4 regions of the Bacillus sp. GM2 genome follow, and region 4 is predicted to be linked to each of the others. Evidence: predicted binding sites of a transcription regulator. Region 4 holds the regulator's gene; each other region holds the start of a gene.

Evidence for each region. The regulator Rex, encoded in region 4, represses fermentation and respiration genes when NADH is low (regulators of the CRP and FNR family bind a similar motif). The targets are predictions, from matches to a motif close to TTGTGAAATATTTCACAA.
Region 1: ACVC9U_RS08760 (helical membrane plugin domain-containing protein) is a predicted target of Rex. The motif match lies at 2,753-2,770, and genes of this name have one in related genera.
Region 2: arcA (arginine deiminase) is a predicted target of Rex. The motif match lies at 3,604-3,621, and genes of this name have one in related genera.
Region 3: ric (iron-sulfur cluster repair di-iron protein) is a predicted target of Rex. The motif match lies at 4,056-4,073, and genes of this name have one in related genera.

The regions. Positions count from the first base shown of each region.
Region 1 is NZ_JBRKSZ010000007.1:1,529,937-1,535,568, reverse strand. Features, by position in the region: gene ACVC9U_RS08775 (ABC transporter ATP-binding protein) at 1-256, opposite strand, end outside; gene ACVC9U_RS08770 (TetR/AcrR family transcriptional regulator) at 249-854, opposite strand; gene ACVC9U_RS08765 (NAD(P)/FAD-dependent oxidoreductase) at 1,042-2,220, opposite strand; gene ACVC9U_RS08760 (helical membrane plugin domain-containing protein) at 2,257-2,691, opposite strand; gene ACVC9U_RS08755 (excisionase family DNA-binding protein) at 3,094-3,324, opposite strand; gene ACVC9U_RS08750 (hypothetical protein) at 3,417-3,641, shown strand; gene ACVC9U_RS08745 (AMP-binding protein) at 3,724-5,632, opposite strand, start outside.
Region 2 is NZ_JBRKSZ010000008.1:1,181,977-1,187,608, reverse strand. Features, by position in the region: gene ltaS (lipoteichoic acid synthase) at 1-773, opposite strand, end outside; gene ACVC9U_RS20640 (YfjD family protein) at 1,045-1,602, opposite strand; gene ACVC9U_RS20635 (YitT family protein) at 1,806-2,642, opposite strand; guanidine-I (ykkC/yxkD leader) riboswitch at 2,727-2,833, opposite strand; gene argR (arginine repressor) at 3,003-3,443, shown strand; gene arcA (arginine deiminase) at 3,709-4,944, shown strand; gene argF (ornithine carbamoyltransferase) at 4,974-5,632, shown strand, end outside.
Region 3 is NZ_JBRKSZ010000007.1:1,587,024-1,592,655, forward strand. Features, by position in the region: gene ACVC9U_RS09000 (alpha/beta hydrolase) at 1-188, shown strand, start outside; gene ACVC9U_RS09005 (GNAT family N-acetyltransferase) at 736-1,242, opposite strand; gene ACVC9U_RS09010 (YnfE family protein) at 1,269-1,526, opposite strand; gene ACVC9U_RS09015 (cellulase family glycosylhydrolase) at 1,629-3,176, opposite strand; gene ACVC9U_RS09020 (DUF1360 domain-containing protein) at 3,602-3,973, opposite strand; gene ric (iron-sulfur cluster repair di-iron protein) at 4,139-4,852, shown strand; gene ACVC9U_RS09030 (nitric-oxide reductase large subunit) at 4,897-5,632, opposite strand, start outside.
Region 4 is NZ_JBRKSZ010000008.1:307,923-313,554, forward strand. Features, by position in the region: gene ACVC9U_RS16320 (YdiK family protein) at 1-89, shown strand, start outside; gene tatC (twin-arginine translocase subunit TatC) at 134-901, opposite strand; gene ACVC9U_RS16330 (twin-arginine translocase TatA/TatE family subunit) at 919-1,092, opposite strand; gene ACVC9U_RS16335 (redox-sensing transcriptional repressor Rex) at 1,131-1,775, opposite strand; gene moaC (cyclic pyranopterin monophosphate synthase MoaC) at 1,779-2,285, opposite strand; gene ACVC9U_RS16345 (ABC-F family ATP-binding cassette domain-containing protein) at 2,432-4,357, shown strand; gene tsaD (tRNA (adenosine(37)-N6)-threonylcarbamoyltransferase complex transferase subunit TsaD) at 4,597-5,622, opposite strand; gene rimI (ribosomal protein S18-alanine N-acetyltransferase) at 5,612-5,632, opposite strand, start outside.

The DNA of each region.
Region 1 (5,632 bases), on a different contig from region 4:
TCGGAAATTCAAAAGCGACGCCGATTTTCTCATAAAAGGAGCTGTCGGCTTGATTCAATTCTTTTCCCATCACAGAAACCCGGCCTTCATATTGCTTTAAAATACCGATTAAGATTTTTTGAATCGTGCTTTTCCCGGCGCCGGAAGGGCCGAGAAATCCAAAAATTTCACCCTTTTGAATCGAAAAGTCGATTCCTTTCAATACGGGCGTTTTTTGTCCGGGGTATGTGAAGCGAAGCCCGCTGACTTCAATCATGAGCTGCATCCTCCTTGGCCGAAAGTCCCTGTCCGACCAATTCGATAAGCAAATCCATCGTTTCGTCGTAGCGGTCTTCCCCAATGTTTGTTTTTTGAAAGGATAAAAGAACAATGGCGCGAATCACACTGATGATCGTCTCCGGTTTTTTTCTGACAAGCCAGCCTTTTTCCTGGCCCATTTCAATTAAAGGCTTGAAAAAATCTTCATCGCTGGCGAAATGCGCCTGCAGCTTTTCTTCAGGGAGTTTGCGGAAGAGCGTCTCGAGTAAGTTGTCATCGTAAACTTGGCGAATGTACGGGTTATGTTCCATCACCGCCAATGCTTCACGCAAAAACTGTGCAAATGTTTTCCCGCTTTCAGAAAATGATGCCTCAAGCTTGGCGCGAATCTTACTTTCTTCCTGCTGCAAAATCTCAAAATAAAGCTCCTCTTTCGAGTCGAAAAATGTATAAAATGAGCCTTGGGCAATTCCGGCCGAGGCTGTTAGCTCTCCGACACTCGTTTTTTTCAATCCAAGCTGCGCGAAAAGCTCCCTTCCGCTTTGTACTAAAGCTGAACGGATCACTTCCTTTTCTTTTTTGGTAAATTTCGGCATGGCAGTCTCTCCTTGTTTTATAAACATATGAATATTTTGATTTTATATTCATATAATGCGCTGCGTCCCTCTTTTTGTCAATATATTTTGGTTCAAATTTACCACAATATTTTCATTTGCCCGTCAAATTTAAAGCAAAAAAAAGCACCACTTATAGTTTAAACTATAAGTAGCGCTTCATTTCGGATTAATAAGCCAGGCTGAACAGACCTTTAATATGGCTCAGGTAGCGGACGTTGCTCGCTTCTTTCATCAATGAAGCAGGCAGGCCTTTAAGAGATGTGCTGTTCGCGCCGATAACGGCAACTGCGTCTTTGCGGCCAAGGCTTGCAAGCGTGCCTGAGTTGACAGGGCTGAACGTTTCCATTGATTTGTTTTCTAAGTATGCATACAGGTTGTAGCCGATCAGCTCGCCCATTTGCCAAGCGATTTGAGCTGTCGGAGGGTACGGACGGCCATCCGGACCGAAGACAACGGCGCTGTCTCCTGCAACAAATACGTCTTCATGTGATGTGGATTGAAGGAAATCGTTTACAGTTGCGCGTCCGCGGTTGACTTCAAGACCTGACTCGCCGATCAGCGGATTGCCTTGAACACCGCCGGTCCAGACAAATGTATTTGTGACGATTTTTTGCCCGTCTTTCAAATCAACAACGTTTCCTTCTACATTTGTGACAGGCAGTCCTGTCAAGAATTCAACGCCGCGTTTTTCAAGGCTCTTTGTCGCACGTTCGATCAGCTCATCCGGAAGAACCGGCAGGATTTTCGGACCGGCTTCAACAAGCTTCAGCTTGATTTCTTTCGGATCGACACCGTAGCTTCTCGCAAGGTTCGGCATGATATCGGCAAGTTCACCGACAAGCTCGACGCCTGTTAGTCCGCCGCCGCCGATTAAGATCGTAGCATCCGCTTCGTTTTTCGTTTTAGCGTATTCGCGCACGCGCTCTTCAACATGCTTGAAGATTTTGTTTGCATCGTTTGCAGATTTGAGCACCATGCTGTTTTCTGCAAGTCCTGGAATGCCGAAGTAAGCAGTGACAGAACCAAGACCGACGACAAGCGCGTCATACGTCAAGGTAGAGCCGTCAGAAAGAGCGACTTCTTTTTTGTCAACTGAGAACGAGTTGACTTTGGCGATTTTAAGATCGATGTCTTTTCCTTTGAAAAGCTTTGCAAGCGGCATTGCAACTGCCTGTTCTGACACGTTGCCCGCAGCAAGACGGTGCAGTTCTGTGATGATTTGATGTGTCGGGTATTGGTTAACCACTGTGACTTTTGCTTCTTCTTTTGTGTAGTGTTTGCGAACTGTTAAAGCAGACAGTAATCCGCCGTAACCAGCGCCTAAAATGACGATATGTTTTGACATCGTGAATCCTCCGTCCTTATTCTGAATGTATAGTGATTATTTTTGTTTTTCGCGTTCTGACATGATTTGCAGGTAGCTTTGAACAAAGCGGAACAGCTTTTGGGCCTGCGGATCTTTAAGCATTTTCAGCAAACCGAAAAGTCCGATGACTTCATTGCTTTCGTCAGCGCGGTCTTTTGCTTCAATGGCGGTAGCCGCGATTTCTTTTGCCGTATCTTTGACAGGCTCAAGAATTTCTGTAATGGCACCGACCGTATCATTTTTTAATACTTCATCAGTTGCAACGGATTGTGCGAAATCGTAAGACTTTGTCAAAATGTTGACCAGTTCTGTCAGCTTTGGAAGCTGGTCGACTAAAGTAGTCAAAGACTCCTGTACTTCAGGTTTTAGCAGTTGATCGATAAGATCGCGTTGGCTTTGGCTTACAGATTCGTTTGTTTGATCAGCTGTTTGATCGATTGTTTCCGGCATAACCAATTCTCCTTTTCAATAAGCGATGTGCTGTTTTTTGAAGGAACCCCTTTTTCATAGTTTGTGAATTTGTGCACAAACAAGTCCGCAAAAAGGTTCTCCCCTTTTGTGTTTGTATTGCTGTTTTCAGTCTGGAATTCCCGAAAACCCGCAATCTCAAAACACGCTGTATTTTTTACTACTAAATGATAACACTTTTTGAACAAAAAATGAACGTGATTGTTTCGGAAATGAAATAAAATCATAGAAAACTTTATATATAGGGCTTCTTTCATTCCTTTTATTTCCTATATTGTGTCTTTTTTTTACGAAACGTCATGTCATGATAGAGACGGGAGACGTCCGAAAATGTCAGAGAATCGCATCTATTAGTTTACATAATAAAATTATTGTTGCCTCGAGTTAATCTTCATCTTTAACATCCGGATCTTCGGGGATGGGTTCGTTCAGAACGGATTCCGCCCACGCTTTATACTTTTCCATCTGTTCCATATGGGTATTGAATTGTTCTTTGTTAATTAAATGCTGCTGTCCGTCGAAGACGGTGCGGATTTTCTTTTCTCTCACAAGCTGTTCAACATATGCTTCTGAAAGCGTTAAATATTCTGCGGTTTCCTTTATTGTCAAGTCCATGTTTTGGTTCCTCTCGTTTTGATTTAGGCGAACGTTGCGATTTTAGGATCATACGATAAGATATATCAGTTTAGATGATGGAGGCCTATTCTATGTATTCAAAATGGAATGCTGAAACGTTTTATCCGCCTTCAGCCCCGCAAATGCATACCGGTCAATCTTCTCAGCAGATGAATCAAAGGCTGAAAAATCTCGAAGATCAAATGGAATTGCTGATCAAACTCATGGAAAGCAACAATCAGCTGCTGCGTTCAATTGAAGAGCAGCAGAACCGCGTCTGCGCGGCAGGCGGCGGTTCGGTTATCGTCAGAATGTGAGTTTTTGGTCAATCGAGCTTCATTAAAATAAAAAGAGGAAGGACGTGTCCTTCTTCTTTGTCTGCAAGCCTTATCCAGTATACTACAGATTTTTTTGCGCTGAAAGGCCGGCAATTTCATCGTATGTTTCACGGTTTTCCAATGTTGACAAATCGCCTGCCGGCTCGTTCAAATAGGCAGCTCTGATCAGCCGTCTCATCACTTTTGCATTTCTCGTCTTCGGCAGACCGCTGACAAAGTAAACCGCTTTTGGCTTGATCGCTTTACCGATGGCATCAGAGGCGAGGTTCAGCAAATCATCTTTTAGTTTTTCCGACGGCTTTTCCGACTGTGCGAGGACGACAAAGCAGACGGCAGCCTGACCTTTGAGCTTATCCGGAACGCCGATAACGCCTGCTTCCACCACCGCCGGATGGCCGACCAGAACGGACTCTATTTCAGCGGGCCCGATCCTTTTCCCTGCAGTATTGATGACATCATCAGAACGTCCGCTGATCGTCCAGTAGCCGTTTTCATCCCGTTTTGCCCAATCGCCGTGCACCCAGACGTCAGTCCAGCGGCTCCAATATGCTTTTTCATATCTGGACGGCTCTTTCCAAAAACCGTATGTCATGCCGACCCACGGCTTTGTCAGGACAAGCTCCCCGACTTCATTGACGACTTCCTCCCCTTTTTCGTTGAAGACATTGGCCGCCATGCCGGGCAGAGGCGAATTAAACGTCATCGGCGTGATCGGCCGCAGGAGCACATTGCCCAAAATGCCGCCTGAAATTTCCGTTCCTCCTGAATAATTAAAAATAGGAATCCGCTCTTTTCCAGCATGGCGGAACAGCCATATCCACGGTTCATAATTCCATGGTTCGCCCGTTGAGCCGATTGCCTTCAGACTGCTCAGGTCGCATTGATGAAGAAAATCTTCGCCGTGCTGCATCAGCGAGCGAATGAGCGTCGGAGAGATGCCGAGATGCGACACCCGGTGTCTGCTGACGAGCTCCCACAGCCGATCCGGGGCCGGGAAATCCGGTGCTCCGTCATACAGCAAAACTGCCGCTCCGTTTATGAGACCCCCGAATATTAAAAACGGCCCCATCATCCAGCCCATGTCTGTAAACCAGAAAAACGTGTCCCCTTGTTTGACATCCATCCCGAAGCCCGCATCAAATGCAGCTTTCAGCGGAAAACCGGCGTGGGTATGAACCGCTCCCTTCGGCTGTCCTGTCGTGCCCGATGTGTAAAGCAGCATGAGCGGATCTGAACTGTCCATTTCTTCTGTAATCTGGAGAGGATCGCTTTTCATCAATTCATTCCAGTCTATATCTCTATTATGATTCCAATCTTGTTCGCCATCGTGAAGCCGGCAGACGACAACTTTTTGGACAGTGGGGGCACGGTCTGCTGCTTTGTCAGCTTCTTTCTTCATACAGACCTTCTTTCCCCTTCGTAAAAAGGCATCTGCTGTGACAAGAATTTTTGCTCCGGCAGCGCTGAGTCTCGCGGCTGCCGCATGGGCGCCGTAGCCTGAAAAAACCGGTGAGAATACCGCGCCGATTTTAGCGGCGGCGAGCATGGCGATGACCGTTTGCGGGATCATCGGCATGTAAATCGCAATGACATCCCCTTTTGATATGCCTTGTTTTTTAAAGCCTGCCGCCGCACGGGCGACTTTTTGATGTAAAGAAGAATAGGTGATCCGTTCTGTTTTTCCGTCTTCACTTTCCCAGATGAGGGCCGTCCTGCCGGCCGTATCAGGCTGTCGGGACCATTTTTCGACGGCGCTGCAAACGGCATTTAAGCGTCCGCCGGAAAACCATTTCGGCCATTTTATGCCTTTATCGAGATTCAATGTTTGGCTGTACCGCTTGTACCAGCTGATGCCGAGCGCTTTTTCGGCCTCTTCCCAGAACCAGGCGATATCGTCTGTACTTGCTTTCAAAAAATCATCATAGTCGGAAAAACCGAGGGCTGTCATCCATTGAAACAGCCGGGTCGTT
Region 2 (5,632 bases), 870 kb from region 4:
AAAAACGTCTGGAAGCTTTCCAAATGAATCTTGATGATGTTCTTGCCTTTTGCTGCGCCGAAATACTCGTCATTCGGTTTCGCATAATGCGAATTTGTATAGTTGATGACGCTCGTCAGGTCGTCGCTGCTCGCGTATGCCTTTTGGCTCGCGTTTTGGGCAGCCTGAACACCATCATAGATCATGTAATTGTAAGGCCCCAAATACTTGACGATATAATTCCGGTCAAATGTTCTTGTCAAAAGCTCCGGACGGTCTGTCTCAGCAACTGCAAGGTTGATGAAAAACAGCGCCACTCCGCCGAGAACGACAGTTGCAGCCCATCTTTTTTTCAGTTGTGCCGCCTTCAGTTCAGGCAGCTTCACACATAATGCAATCAGAATGATCAAATCGACGAAATAGATAACGTCATGAAATGCCATGATGTCAAAAACGCCATCCGACATGTTGCCGAGGTTTCCGGCTTGTTTTAAGTTTGCAAACGTCAAAAAGTCATCAAAGAAACGGTAAAACAGGATATTTGCATATAAAGCAAACGTCATCACCGCATCAATGATGATGATCCATATCGCCGACCGGCGGCCTTTTGCAAACAAAGCCAAACCGAGTGCAGCAATCGTGAAGCTGAATGGGTTGATAAACAGCAGCATTTGCTGCGTAGACCCTTTCACACCTAAATTAAACTCTAAAAAGTAGGAAGCATAGGTTTTAGCCCATACAAAAACAACAGCTAACAAAAAAAAGCTTAGCTTATGAGAGAATATTTTTTTCATGATAACCTCTACCTTTTTAACTTTTTTCAGACCGCTTTCTGTTTCAGTCAATGAAGCGTGAGGAAACGATAATATATCATTCTACTAAAAGTCTCGGCGGTTTTTCAAGCACGTCCACGGTGAAATCCCCCCGGCTTCCCTCACTCAAACAGTCCACGTCTGCGTAAAAAAATTCCGCATTTAAGACTACGGCCTCTAATTAAGACGAATGAATTTCCCCAAAGGTTTCAGTTATTTTCATTCACCTCGAAAATTGCTCTTTCCCGGACGATTAAATATCTTTATGAAATTCATTTAAATAAGCTTTTCTTCGCGCTTCTGTGAACCGGCCGATCCAGTCCGCACGCGCTTCCTCCGTCATATAGGGCAGAATGTACAGCTCGACCGCTTTATAAAATTCCGGTTCAGGAAGAATGTTGTACGTCGGAATCCGAACCATGCCGTTCCCGCGCGTCTCTATCAGTATATCCATAAAGAAAATGCCTTTCGGGCTGCAGCGGTGCTGCGCCATTTTAAGGCTTTTGATGTCCTTGAACAACACAGATTTCTTCCCTGAGAACAGCCGCCCGTCTTCTCCCTCGATCATGCTGAAGATGATGTTTCCTTTTTTCGTGAAGACCGGAAATATCATTAGAAAAGTAATCAAACCATAGATGATCCCGAAAAGTCCGACTCCCAGGTACAGCAATGAATATTTCGATTCGAGTTTTATTGCTTCATAAAAGAGCCATGCTCCGACCAACCCGAAACCTGCCGTCCCCGCAAAAGCCCATACTCTAAAGAACATTCGGCTTTTCACATCAATTGGCTGTTTTTCTTCCTGTTCCAAAAATAATAGACCTCCTTTACTTCAGCAAGCGGATTTCTATATTAATGATATTCATGCCACAATCTACCTTACCACAGAAACCGGTTTCTGCATAAAACTTGCAGTGTGAGTGATCACGTATTCGTCCAATCAGCAGACGATCTGTCCCTCATCAGACCCGATGAATACAAAAAGGCTCCCGGCCATCTGCCGGCAGCCTTCCCCTATTTTGAAATATCAACAAATCCCTCGCCGAATACATCCCTGACATCGTGGATGATGACAAATGCTTTTTTATCTGTGCTTCTTATAATTTTCTTGAGCATGGACAGCTCTTGTTTATTAATGACAATGTATAGAATTTCTTTGGAATCGCCCGTATAGTGTCCGCGTCCCGTTAATATCGTGACGCCGCGGTCCATCAAGGTATTGACCTGCGCGGCGATCTCGTTTTTATGCTCGGAAATGATCGTGATCGCTTTTTTCGTGTTGAGTCCTTCGATAATGAAATCCATGACCTTTGTGGCGATGTACAGCATGACAATCGTAAACATCAGCTTTTCAGCTCCGATGATAAAGTAGGAACTGAACACGACAACTAAATCGATCATCAGCAAGGCATAGCTGATGTTCCAGTCAAAATATTTATTGGCGATTCTCGCGAGAATCGCAGACCCGGCAGTGGTTCCGCCGACACGGATGATCATGCCGATGCCGACGCCGGCAAAGACCCCGGCAAAGATCGTGCTGATGATCACTTCATCAGCCGGCACCGTCCAATCTTCAGTGACGTGCAGAAAAAATGAATTGGCCGCCACCGCAATGATGGTATAAATCGTCGTTTTTTTATCCAAAAAGCGATAGCCGATCATCAGAAGAATGCCGTTCAGCACAAAGTTTGTGATGCCCGGAGACCATTCAAAAACGTAGTATAAAATCAGCGTGATCCCCGTGACGCCGCCTTCTCCCAAGTCGTTCGGGATGGCGAACAGATTCACGGCTAACGCAAAGAAAAATGCGCCTATCACAATCAGGATCATGTCCATTGCTTTCTTTTTCATATTTGCATCCCCTTCCTTATCCGTAGTCGATTTCCTGTAAAAAGTAAAAAAGCCCCGGAGAGAAGCTCTTTGATCAAGAGCAAAAACTCCTGGGCTTTTATCCCACCGTGTCATAACGATATCTTCGCTATGTGTTTTCTCTCGGACCAGACCAGCGCGGAACGCACTGCGGAACCCTAGAAAACCACCTTTTCTCTGTTATCAATTTGTCATCTTCAAGCATTATAAGTGAAATTTTGGGGTCTATCAACCCCTTTATCAGCCTGAAAGATTTGTTTTTTTGTAAAATAGCTTCCATCTGCCGGCAATAAAACCGTCCTATAATAATAGATATACGTGTTTTGCCTGGGAGGCGCTCTTATGAACAAACAAAAACGGCAATGGCTCATCAAGCAAACCATTCTCGAACATCCGGTAGAAAATCAGGAACAGCTGGCATCCCTGCTGGAAAAACGCGGCATCGCCGTTTCGCAGTCTACCATTTCCCGCGATATTAAAGAAATGTATCTTGTGAAACAGCCCGGTGAAAACGGAAAGCTTGTCTACACGACAAATGCTTCTTTATCCATCAATCCTTCTAAAATATTAAAAGATAAAATCTCCGACGTTGTCCTGCATGTGCATCGGACGGACAACTTGATCATTATTAAAACGATGCCCGGCAACGCCCATGCCATCGGCGTCCTTCTTGATAAGCTCGGAAGCCCGGAAATGCTGGGCTGTATATGCGGGAACGATACATGCCTTGTGATTTCCCAATCGCCTGAGGCAGCCCAATCATTTTGTGATCACTTATGCTGATCCGGCCGTCCGGATCAGCTTTTTTTCCCCTCAAAAAAAATTTTTCAAAAAATCCCCTTTAAAAATATACACGTTTTATACGTTCTATTCTCTGCTCCTGCAAGGACTCATTTTCGATTTATCATAATTATTCATTTTTATTTTTGCTTCATCAAAAAACATGTGAAATATATCACGTTTTCGTTGTTTTCGCTTTCACATCGCGCTTTTCCTTCCTGTTTTAAGCTGTACATGTAACAAAAAGAGCTTAGGAGGCGGGATGATCATGACAACACCGATACACGTTTACTCTGAAATCGGCCCTTTGAAAACCGTCATGCTGAAGCGGCCCGGTCGGGAACTGGAAAACCTTACACCCGAATATCTGGAAAGGCTTCTCTTTGACGATATTCCCTTTTTGCCAGCGGTGCAAAAAGAGCATGACCAATTTGCAGAGACGTTAAAGAAACAGGGAGTTGAAGTTCTTTATTTAGAAAAGCTGACGGCCGAAGCCTTGGATGACGCTTTCGTCCGCGAGCGGTTTATCGATGAGCTTTTAACAGAAAGCAAGGCGGATATCAACGGCGCTTACGACAGGCTTAAAGAGTTCTTGCTCACCTTTGACGCCGATTCGATGGTCGAACATGTGATGAGCGGCATTCGAAAAAATGAGCTGGAACGCGAAAAGAAATCGCATCTTTATGAGCTGATGGAAGACCATTATCCATTTTATCTCGATCCGATGCCAAACCTTTACTTCACAAGAGATCCGGCGGCCGCCATCGGCAGCGGACTGACCATCAACAAAATGAAAGAGCCTGCTCGCAGGAGAGAGTCGCTGTTTATGCGCTACATTATCAATCACCACCCGCGTTTTAAAGGGCATGAGATTCCGGTTTGGCTTGACCGTGATTTCAAATTCAATATTGAAGGCGGAGATGAGCTTGTCTTAAATGAAGAAACCGTAGCGATCGGGGTATCAGAACGGACAACGGCTCAGGCGATCGAGCGTCTTGTCCGGAACTTATTTCAGCGGCAGAGCCGGATTCGCCGCGTACTGGCCGTCGAAATACCGAAGAGCAGAGCCTTTATGCATTTAGATACCGTCTTCACGATGGTTGACCGTGATCAATTCACGATCCATCCCGCCATTCAGGGGCCTGAAGGAGACATGCGGATCTTCGTTCTTGAGAGGGGAAAAACGGCAGACGACATTCATACGACTGAAGAACACAATTTGCCGGAAGTGCTGAAAAGAACGCTCGGCCTTTCAGATGTCAATTTGATCTTCTGCGGCGGCGGAGACGAAATCGCTTCAGCCAGGGAGCAGTGGAATGACGGCTCCAATACACTCGCGATCGCTCCTGGTGTCGTCGTCACCTATGATCGGAATTACATTTCTAACGAATGTTTGAGAGAACAGGGCATTGAAGTTATCGAAATCCCGAGCGGGGAGCTTTCAAGAGGACGCGGCGGCCCGCGCTGCATGAGCATGCCGCTCTACCGCGACGATGTGAAATAGACAAACCTAAAGAAAAAGGAGAGAGATCCATGAACCAAACGATTGATTTAAAAGGCAGAAGCTACTTAGCTGAAAAAGATTTTTCAGAAGAAGAAATCCTCTATTTGCTCGACCTTGCCCAAAAATTAAAAGAAAAAAAAGCGCAAGGCATCAAGCATCGCTATTTGGAAGGCAAAAACATCGCTTTGCTGTTTGAAAAGCCTTCTACAAGAACGCGCTGCGCTTTCACGACAGCCTGTATCGACCTCGGTGCACATCCCGAATATTTGGGCAAAGACGACATTCAGCTCGGCAAAAAAGAATCGATCGAAGACACGGCCAAAGTTCTCGGCCGCATGTTCGACGGAATTGAATTCCGCGGATTTGAACACGAAAAAGTGATTTCCCTGGCAGAGCATTCCGGTGTGCCGGTATGGAACGGGCTGACCGATTTATGGCATCCGACGCAGATGCTTGCGGACTTTATGACAGTGAAAGAACATACGGGACGCGTAAAAGGGATCAAACTCACCTATATCGGCGACGGCCGGAACAATGTCGCCAACAGCCTGCTCATCGGCGGCGCCAAAGTCGGCATGGACGTAAGAATCTGCTCGCCTCAAGAGCTGTTCCCTGATCAGGACATCGTTAAAATGGCGGAAGCGTTCGCCGAAGAATCCGGCGGAAAAATCACCGTCACAAGCGATAC
Region 3 (5,632 bases), on a different contig from region 4:
ACTGCGACATCGTGTTTACCAGTGTTAATGAGGAACTCAGAGGTGAACGGGATGCTATGGAGATGCGAAATCTTGTTACAGACTATACGAAGAACTTTTTTGATCATTACATACTGCTGAAGGCTGCAAGTGTGGAAAGTCTGGCATACGATGGCGTGGACTTGATCAAGAAGACCAGCAACAAGTGACATAACCGAGAGGTTGCTGATAAACGCATGTCAAAGAGTTAGCCGTACAGACACAAAGCCGATAACCCTATTACGCGGTTATCGGCTCTCTCATATTTCAGGCATTGTTTTCTATTTGAGATGATAAGCGGTGTTTTCACCGTTGAAGATGTTAGAAATTGGCTGGATTCTAGAACAGATCATACCAAATGAATTTATACTATATTGACATATAGATATTGAGATGAGTTTTGATTTGATAGGGAGAATCGCGCCCAATTAAAACTAAATGAATATGCAAGCAAAGAAGTGTTTATTCCCTTCAAAATTACAATTCTTTTGTACAAAGATGATCACAAGAAGAGATCAATTTTTATAAGTTAAAGGAGAAGGAGTTTGAGAAGAATGGGTTATGTCAAAGAACCGTCGTACAGGAGGAACATTGTATAATCCTAACCTTCATTTCTTTCTAGTTTACATAATATATATTCTCGGAAGCTAAGGATTGAAAAGAAATTCTGTCTCAATCTCAAAGTATACTCAAGTTAGTGAGACAGAATAAAAAATTTTATCGATAAACTGAATATACGGCAATTTCTTTTCCCCATTTATGTATCGTTTTTTCTAAAGTCATGCCGATTCGTTCGGCAACTTTTCTGGACGGCAGATTTTTCGCATCAGGTAAAGATACGATTTTTTTCAGGTGAAATGCCTCAAATCCATACTGTTTGCATGCTGATGCTGCTTCGGTTGCATAGCCGTTTTTCCAGACGCTCCGTTTAAACAAATAGCCGATTTCCATTTCGTCCGATCCTTCGACTTCCTGTGGCACGATACCGCATTGACCTAGAAATTCGCCTGTTTGTTTATGTTCGGCAACCCACAGGCCGGTTCCGTGTTTTTCATAGTTTTCAAGCGTCCAGTCGATCCATTGCAATGTCTGTTTTTCATTCTTTGTCGATGGATAATATTCCATGGCTGTCGGGTCAGAAAAGATTTCGAGCAGGTTTTCCGCGTCATCACGCCTCATTTTTCGCAAAATCATCCGGTCTGTCTTCATGATCGTATCTTTCATGGTTCTTCTCCCCCTTATTTTATTGATTATGAAGACGTTAATTCCCGATAAACCGTTTCTAATTCTTCCATTGTCAGATCTCCGTATGCGCATTTAATCACGGCATCTGCGAATTCATCATAGTCGTCATCTGTTGAAAAACCTTGCTGGAGCGTTTTGGCGTAAAGCGCGATTTGTTTTTTTCGCTTTTCAATGTCTTCCTCTTTGCCTGCGTAATCAGGTCCATTGATCGTGTCGTAGTTTTCCTTGACAAGCATCATGTATTGCTGCAATGTTTCATTCATACATCCATCTCCTTTCATGTTTACAAAAATATTCCTCATTCCTTCCATTATATATAATATATACGAAAACGGACACCAAATTCGGTGTCCGTTAAAGTGCCGTTATTTAGGTTCAGCGCCCCAAATCAGTTTTCCATTCTCATACAACGTGATTTTTTTCGTATTTTTAAACGTGTTTGAACCTGAAGAAAATGAATAGTCGCCGCTTTGGGCATAATTGCTCCAGTTGTCATTGTGAAGACGGATCTGGATTTCGCCTGTACTTGCACCCGGCGCTAATGTACCGTTTTTAAATCCTACTTCAAGATACGTGTCTGCTCCGTTTACCGCTTTTTTTAATTGGACGAATTTGTGCGTGATTTTGCTGCAGCCGATTTGGGCATAGTCGCAGTCAAAATTTTGTCCTTTGTGATTCGTTTTATACCAATAGCGGACAGTGATTCGATTTAAAGACACGGTTTTTTTGCTGTTGTTTTTAATGTTGAGCTGAGGGCGGATTTGGTTGCCGTTTACATTGTTGTCCCCCGCTCTGTATTGTACTGCTATCGTGTTGGCTGCAGCGCCGCTGTCTTGACCTGGTTTATCCTGATCCTTTTTCTGGTCTTTTTGATCTGACCCTTTCGAATCCGATCCAGAGTCTCCTGACGAACCGTTTGATCCGCTGCGGATGTTTTCCCTGACGAATTTACCTGATGAGGATAAGTCGGATTGAGACCATCCTCCCTTTTTAGAGGCGCCGGAGTTTAAAGCAGCTGACGACTCTTGTTTGTCGCACAAGCTCCAGTTTACCCAGCTGATTTTTTTGCTGTCTAAATATTTCAGCCACTCCCTGGATTGGTCGAGGTAGACACCGCCGTTTCCGGAAGCATCGCTCGTTCCCCATTCTGTGACGAAAATCGGCGCTCCTTTGCTGAGTGCATAGTCTGCTTTATCCCGCAAAGACTGACCGTGCGTACCCGCATAAAAATGGAGCGCGTACATGACATTGCCGTCTTTCAGCTGATTGTCCGCCGCATCGTTGACATCTTGGCTCCAAGTGCCTGTCCCAACGATCACAATATTTTTCGGAGAATTTTTGCGGATCACGGACAAAATGTCTTCAGCGTAAGGTTTAATGTCACGGTTCCAGTTGACATCGCCGTTCGGCTCGTTGGCAATTTCAAAAATGACGTTTGGCGTCTTGCCGTAAAGCCTTGACATTTCGTTGAAAAACTCTTTTGCTTTCGCTTTGTTTTGGTTTGGATTGCCGTCGCTCAGTATGTGCCAGTCGATGATCACATAGATTCCGAGTTCTTTTGCCGCTTCGACGGCTTCCTTCACTTTGTTTTTAACCGACGGATTGTCAATATAGCCGCCTTCACCCGTATACATAGCCGCGCGGAAGACATTGATGCCCCAGTCGTCTCTCAGCCATTTTAACGAGTCTTTGTTGACATAATCGCCATACCACTGCAGCCCGTGTGAACTGATTCCTTTCAGCTGAACCGCTTTTCCTTTTTGATTGACGAGCTGCGTACCTTTCAAGGTGAGCTGTCCGTTTACAGCAACGGGTGTTTGAGAAGCGGCAGACGCTTTAGATGCGATGATACCGCTGATGCCGAGTGCTGCTACCATGAAGCAGGCGATGAAGACAGAAATGGAACGTTTCATGTATGACATTCTTTTTCCTCCAATGATGTTATTTTCCAAAAACACTTTCTGGCAGACATTTTCACCCCTTTCTTGGCTTGTAGCACGTTACTGATTGTAAAAAAACTATTCATTGATTGTCTATCAACCATATTTCACGTTTTTTTCGTTTTGAAAATCTATCTATTTCCTCTTTTCGTATGAAATGGGAGGTCTGAATGCTAATGATGAAAAGCTAAAAAAGTATGACCGGGGACTTTGTGCTTCCTTTTTCTCTCAATTCGAAATTTTAAAACCTGATTCTTCTTCAAAATAATGTCTTCCCTCTGCCTAAAATGCGGCAACCGGGAAAAAATCGCTGTAAAAAGTTCACAAAGCGGACATGTTCTCTCTGCTGTTTGTGTCACTTTATTGTCAAAAAAATAAAACCATCCGCTTGGAATGGTTTATTTCTTTAAATCAGAGAAAAAGCTGACAAGTTTTGTTGCGACACCGACAAGCGTTTCAAGAATCGCCTGTCCACCTGCGACCGATAAAATTAAAATTAACGGGAATATCGTTTTTGGGACAATCAGATACCCGACAGCAATGATCAAAGCGCACCATATCCCTGCGCACCAATAGCAATTCAGCAAATAGCCGAAGTTTGATTTCGGCACTTTTTTCGTTTCTACATGCCCTTGTTCATCAACCGTCTGCTTTTTCTTCATGAACGGTTTCCGGATAAACTCCGTGATCTTGTCAAAAACAATCAAATGAGTTAGCCGGTAACTGGCGAGAATCAGCATCGTAAATGTAAGCCAGGATAAATGCTCCATTGCAGGCCTCCAACATGAAAAGTTATCTATAGCTATTTCCCGATTTCTTCTGACTTATTGCTTTTTCTGTCATTTTTCCCGAATGTGATGTAGATCACGATTTTCCATCGGTGAACCCGTTACATTTAACCCATAGCATAAAAAACACTTCAGGAGGTTTTACAAATGGAAGCAGTATTTGATCAAAACACAAAAACAGGTGATATTGTTACGCGTTTTCCAAGAGCCAGCCGGTTGCTAAAAGAATATCGCATCGACTTTTGCTGCGGGGGCAACCGCCCGATCGGTGAAGCGATAAAAGAACAGGATTTAAATGAAGAAGAGATCTTAGCAAAAATCAATACATTATATCAAGAGACAAAGGCATTGAACGCAAAAGAGACGAACTGGAGTGAAGCCCCGTATTCACAGCTGATCGACCATGTGATTCATACGCACCATGCTTACCTGTATGAGGTGCTTCCTGAACTATCAGGCTTTGTCACAAAAGTCTACCGGGTTCACGGCATCCATCATCCGGAACTCGCCCAGGTCCATCAATTGTTCCATCAGCTGAAAACTGAACTGGAACACCATCTCTTTCAGGAAGAGGAACTCATTTTCCCGAAAGTGACGGCCTATGAAGAGACGCGATCAATGGACAGCCTGGCAGAAGCGGTTCAGGCGATCGACGTCCTTGAACAAGAGCATGAAGCCGCAGGCAGCATCTTGAAGGAACTGAGAAAAGTGACCAATGACTATACCCTTCCTGAAGGGGCATGCACAACATATACACTGACTTACTTAAAGCTTGATGAATTGGAAACAGATCTTTTTCAGCACATTCACCTGGAAAACAATATTTTGTTCCCGCGGCTTGAAGCGGAAGCCAATCAATAAAACAAAAAGACAGAGGATTTCACTTCCTCTGTCTTTTTGTTTATCTATTCATCTGAAGCAATGTCTTTAACTGGAAGCGCTTCTCCTTCCTGATGCGTCGGTTTGCGGAGATGGAATAATGCTCTGATGCTGAATATGACCAAAATCACGATTCCGGCTAAAAAGATCGTATCCGGCACAGCCCTCCAAGTCAGCAGCGTTTGCACCGTATCCTGCTGTAAAAACTCAGGCGCCCTTGAGCTCCAGTACCCGTCTTCAAACGCTTTTTTCAATTGAAGAAAACCGACCGGCAACAAATTGATAAACACCATTCCGAACAAGCCGATGTTCAGCGACCAGCAGGCTATTTTCAGCCATTTATCATTCCACGCTTCTTTTTTGGCGATATTGCGTAGCGTATACAGCCAGACAGCAATGGCAAACATGCCGTACACGCCCATCATCGCCCCGTGCCCGTGGGCAGGTGTCAGGAACTGGCCGTGCTCAAAATAGCTGACAGCAGGCAGATTGATCAAAAAGCCCAATACCCCTGCACCGACCAGATTCCAGATCGCCGTTGAAATCAAGAACCAGAACGTTGCTTTATACGGGAAATGATGGCCGCCGTCTTTCATCATCTTGTATTGTTCATAAGCTTCCAATACAAGCAGGGTAAGAGGAATCACTTCCAGGCATGAGAAGACGGAACCAAGGCCGATCCAAACTTCGGAAGAACCGTTGTAATAGTAATGATGTCCGATCCCGATGACACCGCTCCCCAGCAGGATCGTCAGTTGAAAA
Region 4 (5,632 bases):
TCCTGCTGATGCTTTTCGCAGCCTATAATATCAGCATTTCCTTTAAAATGTTCGCCCTGGCCGGCAAGATGAAGCGAAAAGATCAATAGCCTTTTTTGTGAAGGAAAAGAGCCATTCTGAAAAAGAATGGCTCTTATTTTGTATGGTCGTTCAAAAACGCTTGATTTTCCTCTTGAATCATTGTTTTTTGCGCCTGCCTGTAGGATATTCTTGAAATCACGATACTGATTTCATAAAGAATGAGCAATGGCACTGAGACCATTAAATGCGACAAAAGCTCAGGCGGTGTAATGAGGGCCGCGATGACGAACAACACAAAATATGCGTATTTTCTGATTTTCGCCAAAAACATCGGCGTCACGAGGCCGAGCCTTGTGATAAACATGATGACCACAGGCATCTGAAACAATAAGCCAAAAGGAAGCGTCAACTGAAGCAGAAACTGAAAATATTCGTGTATTCCGATGACCTGGTTGACATTCAGATCATCTGAGACTCTCGTCATAAAGTCCACGACAAACGGAAATAAAATAAAGTAAGAAAAGGCAATGCCGCCTAAAAAAAGAATAATCGATATCGGAATATAGCTGAGCGTCACTTTTCGTTCCTTTTCATACAGCCCCGGGCTGATGAAAGCCCACAGCTGGTATAAAACAAGCGGCGAAGTCAAGACGGCGCCGATGATGAAAGCGAACTGCACGTACACAAATAAAGGATCGGTCAGCTTGAACGCGTTGAGCGTCAGCAGCTTCGCTTCATCCGTCTGCTGCAGATAGATAATCAGCGGCTTTGCCAATAAAAAGCCTGCCACAACAAATAAAACAAAAAAGAAAAAAGTGATCACAAGCCGTCTGCGTAGTTCTGTGATATGTTCTATCAGCGACATTTCTCTTTCCTTCATAAATATGTCATCCTATCCTACTGATCTTCTTTCTTTTTATCGGAATCGTCGTCAGCCAAACCTTTTGTCGCATTCTTAAACTCCCTCAGCGTGTTTCCCGCTGCTCTTCCCAGCTCGGGAAGTTTTTTCGGGCCGAATATCAGAAGCGCCACCACGACAATTAAAATAAAGCTTCCAGGACCGATTGGCATAAAGCCTGCCCCCTTTCCTTTATTTTTCGTTTTCCGTTTTACTTTTCCTGCATTGAATAATGTTTCATGAAATACACCAGCGACTGAAGTTCAACCGCCAAATCTATATGATGAATGCGAATGTGTTCCGGCACATTCAAGCGGGCCGGCGTGAAATTAAGAATGCCTTTAATGCCAAGCTCCACCAGCCTGTCTGTAATCGACTGTGCGGCTTGAGCCGGTACCGTCAAAATGGCGACGGGGATATCATCCGTCATATGCTCTTCAAGTCTATTCAGATCATAGACGGGAACACCGCCGACCTCGGTTCCGATTTTTTCCTCATTGATGTCAAACGCCATGGCGATTTTTGTATTATTATTTTTGATAAAATTGTAATGGAGAAAGGCTGTCCCCAAATTCCCCACGCCAATGAGCGTTACGTTCGTCATTTCATCCTGATCAAGCGTCTTTCTGAAAAAGGACAGCAAATAATTGACATTGTAGCCGTATCCTTTTTTTCCGAGCGCGCCGAAGTACGAGAAGTCCCTGCGGATGGTCGCAGAATCGACTTTGACGGCATCGCTCAGCTCAGCGGAAGATACACGCTGTTTTCCGGATGCATGAAGGTTTTTTAAAAAACGATAATATAATGGCAACCGTTTCGCTGTCGCTTGCGGAATTTTTGAATGATCCATGTTCATAAACTAATCCTCCATGTCTACATCAGCTTTTTCCCTTTTATAGTCACCGTTTTTCCCGCCTGTCTTTTCGAGAAGAAAGGTCGGTCCTATCACCATTCCCTTATCCGCCGCTTTGCACATGTCATATACGGTCAGCGCACATACGGAGGCCGAAGTTAACGCTTCCATTTCCACACCTGTGCTCCCTTTGGTCTTCACTTTAGATTGAATATGCAGGATGCTCTTCTGTTCTTTCTCCTCCCAGCGAAAGGCGATGTCGACTCCTTTCAGAGCGATCGGATGGCACATCGGGATGATGGCGGATGTCTGTTTTGCGGCCATGATTCCGGCCACTTGCGCCACCGACAATACATCGCCTTTTCCGATTTCCCGGTTTTTGATTTTTTCATGTACTGTTCGATTCATAGACACGCTTGAAACAGCCGCAGCTGTGCGTACTGAAGCTTCCTTTTCGCTTATATCAACCATCTTGGCTCTGCCTTGTTCATTAAAATGTGTAAACTCATTCATGTTCTGAACTCTCCTTATAACGATCATACACTATTTTTTTCATTCTGTCTTTTTCTTTGGCTAAAATCTTCCAGACTTCACTTAATTGTTTGCTGACTGCGCAGTGATAGGCTACACTTAAAATAGCAGACAAGAGGTGAAAGATCATGATGATTTTACAAGTGAACCAACTTTCAAAATCGTTTGGAGCCGATACGATTTTAACGAATATAAAACTCGAAGTCAGATCTCGGGACCGGATTGCGATCGTCGGACGCAACGGCGCCGGAAAATCGACTCTTCTAAAGATTATCGCAGGAAAACTTTCATATGAAAAGGGGGACATCATCAAGCCGAAAGATTTGACGATGGGCTACCTTGACCAGCACTCCGGCCTCGATTCCAAGCTGACGCTCAAAGAGGAATTGCTGTCGGTATTTGATTTTCTGAAAAAAATGGAAAAAGAAATGCGCGCGATCGAGGAAAAGATGGCGCAGGCCGGACCGGACATGCTTGAATCATTGATGAAGACGTATGACAGGCTTCAGCAGGAGTTCAAGGACAAAGGCGGCTACCAATATGAGGCAGAGGTCAGATCCGTCATGCACGGGCTCGGCTTTGCGGGATTTGACGACTCCGTCCGCGTCCAGGACTTAAGCGGAGGTCAAAAAACAAGGCTTGCCCTCGGAAAAATGCTTTTGACAAAACCCGACCTCCTCATTTTGGACGAACCGACAAACCACTTGGATATCGATACCCTGACATGGCTTGAACAATATTTGCAAAATTACAGCGGAGCGATTTTAATCGTTTCCCATGACAGGTACTTTCTTGACAAAGTGGTTACCCAAGTTTACGAGATCAGCCGGTCCCAAAGCAAAAAATATACCGGGAACTACAGCTCTTATCTCCAATTAAAAGCCGAACAGCTGGAAAAGGAAACAAAGCTTTATGAAAAGCAGCAGGACGAAATCGCCAAGCTGCAGGAGTTCGTCGACCGGAATCTGGCTAGAGCTTCGACGACGAAACGGGCGCAGAGCAGACGAAAGCAGCTTGAACGGATGGAGATCATGGACAAACCGCTCGGAGATGAAAAGTCGGCGTCTTTCCGCTTTGAAATTACAAGGCAAAGCGGAAACGATGTACTGCGGGTGGAAGACTTGACAGTAAGCTATCAGGAGCAGCCCCCGCTTCTCCGTTCATTGAACTTTCACATCACCCGCGGGGAAAGCGTTGCACTGGTCGGACCGAACGGAATCGGCAAGTCAACCCTTTTAAAAGCATTGATTCAAAAGCTGCAGCCGGTATCGGGAACAATCGCGACAGGCTCCCATGTCTCAATCGGCTACTATGACCAGGAACAGGCTGAATTGACGTCGTCAAAACGCGTGCTTGACGAGCTTTGGGACGATTATCCGGAAATGAATGAAAAGGATATCCGGACCTGCCTCGGCAACTTCCTGTTTTCGGGAGAAGACGTATTAAAACCTGTACACGCGTTAAGCGGCGGCGAAAAAGCAAGGCTTGCCCTCGCCAAGCTGATGCTCCAAAAAGCGAACTTCCTTATTCTTGATGAGCCGACAAACCATCTCGACCTGGACAGCAAGGAAGTCTTGGAGAACGCTTTGATCGATTACCCGGGAACGATATTATTTGTGTCCCATGACCGCTATTTTATCAACCGGATCGCGACAAAAGTACTGGAGCTTTCCCGCGACAAAGCAGAAGAATATTTAGGCGACTACGATTATTACACAGAAAAAAAAGCGCAGCAGCTTGAACTGAAAGAACTAGAAAAACAGACGGAAGAGCATCAGAAAAACGCTTCCGAAAAACCTGGCGCAAAAAAGAGCTATGAGGAAGAAAAAGAGCTGAAAAGAAAAGAACGCCAGCGGCAGCGAAGGATTGAAGAAATCGAAACAAGAATTACGGACATTGAAGAACAGATCGAAAAAAATGAGGAGCTCCTGTGTGACCCCGTCGTCTTCCAAGACCATGAGAAGGTCCAGGAAATCCACTCTGAAAATGAACGGCTGAATGAGGAGCTTGAACAACTGTTAACAGAATGGGAAACACTCTCTACAAATGAATAAAGGATGAACCGCTCCAAGCCGGAGCGGTTTTTTTGTCCACAATTAAAATCCTTTATTTAAAAGAAAGAAAGCGATTTACCCACAATATCCACAAAAAACATAATATTTATACACATTATTAACAGGTAAAAAAGGTCTGTAAATTAAGGTTTTTAACATTATACACAAGACTGTGGATATATGTTAATAACCTGTTAATAACTATTCCCGGGCAAAAAAACCTCACAGAGCGTGAGGTTTTAATAAGACGTCAGATCTAAGCCAGGCTGACCGTTCATATCATATTTTCCTCTGATTCCTTTTTCAAAAGCAACCGTACCTGCGGCGGCAATCATCGCGGCATTGTCCGTACACAGCGAAAGCGGCGGGATCAAAAGCTCAATCTCCGGATGGCTGCTGAACGTTTTTTCGAGCGCCGCTCTCAGCCCTTTGTTTGCAGCAACTCCTCCGGCAAGCAGCACCTGTTTGACGCCATAAACTTTCGCAGCGCGTTCCGTTTTTGTGACGAGGACATCAATGACGCTTTCCTGAAAGCTGGCTGACAAATCTTCCGGAGCTATCGTTTCACCTTTTTGTGAAGCGTTGTGAAGCGTGTTGATGACTGCAGATTTCAATCCGCTGAAGCTGAAATGATAAGAGCCTTCTTCAAGCCATGCGCGCGGTAGCGGCACATTTGCCTCGCCTTTTTGCGCAAGTTTGTCAATGTGAGGTCCTCCCGGATAAGGAAGCCCCATCGTTCTCGCCACTTTGTCATAGGCTTCGCCTGCCGCATCGTCGAGCGTCTCTCCGATGACTTCAAATGAGCCGTGCTCTTTCATATACACGAGTTCGGTGTGGCCGCCTGAGACGACAAGGGCAATCGCCGGAAATTGAATGTCCTGAACAAGTCTGTTGGCATAGATGTGACCGGCAATGTGATGGACGCCTACGAGCGGTATGCCCCGGGCAAAACTGAGCGCTTTCGCGGCATTCACGCCGATCAATAAAGCGCCGACAAGCCCCGGTCCTTCCGTTACTGCGATGGCATCAATGTCATCAAATGTCATGTCCGCTTGTGCAAAGGCTTCCTCAAGCACGATCGTCATCTGTTCCACGTGATGCCTTGATGCGATCTCGGGAACAACGCCGCCAAACCGTTTATGACTCTCGATTTGCGACGCTACGACATTTGAAATGATATCCGTTCCGTTTTTGACAATCGCGGCGGCCGTCTCATCACAGCTTGTTTCGATTCCTAATACATACAGATCTTTTTTATGATTCATTTAGTCTCAC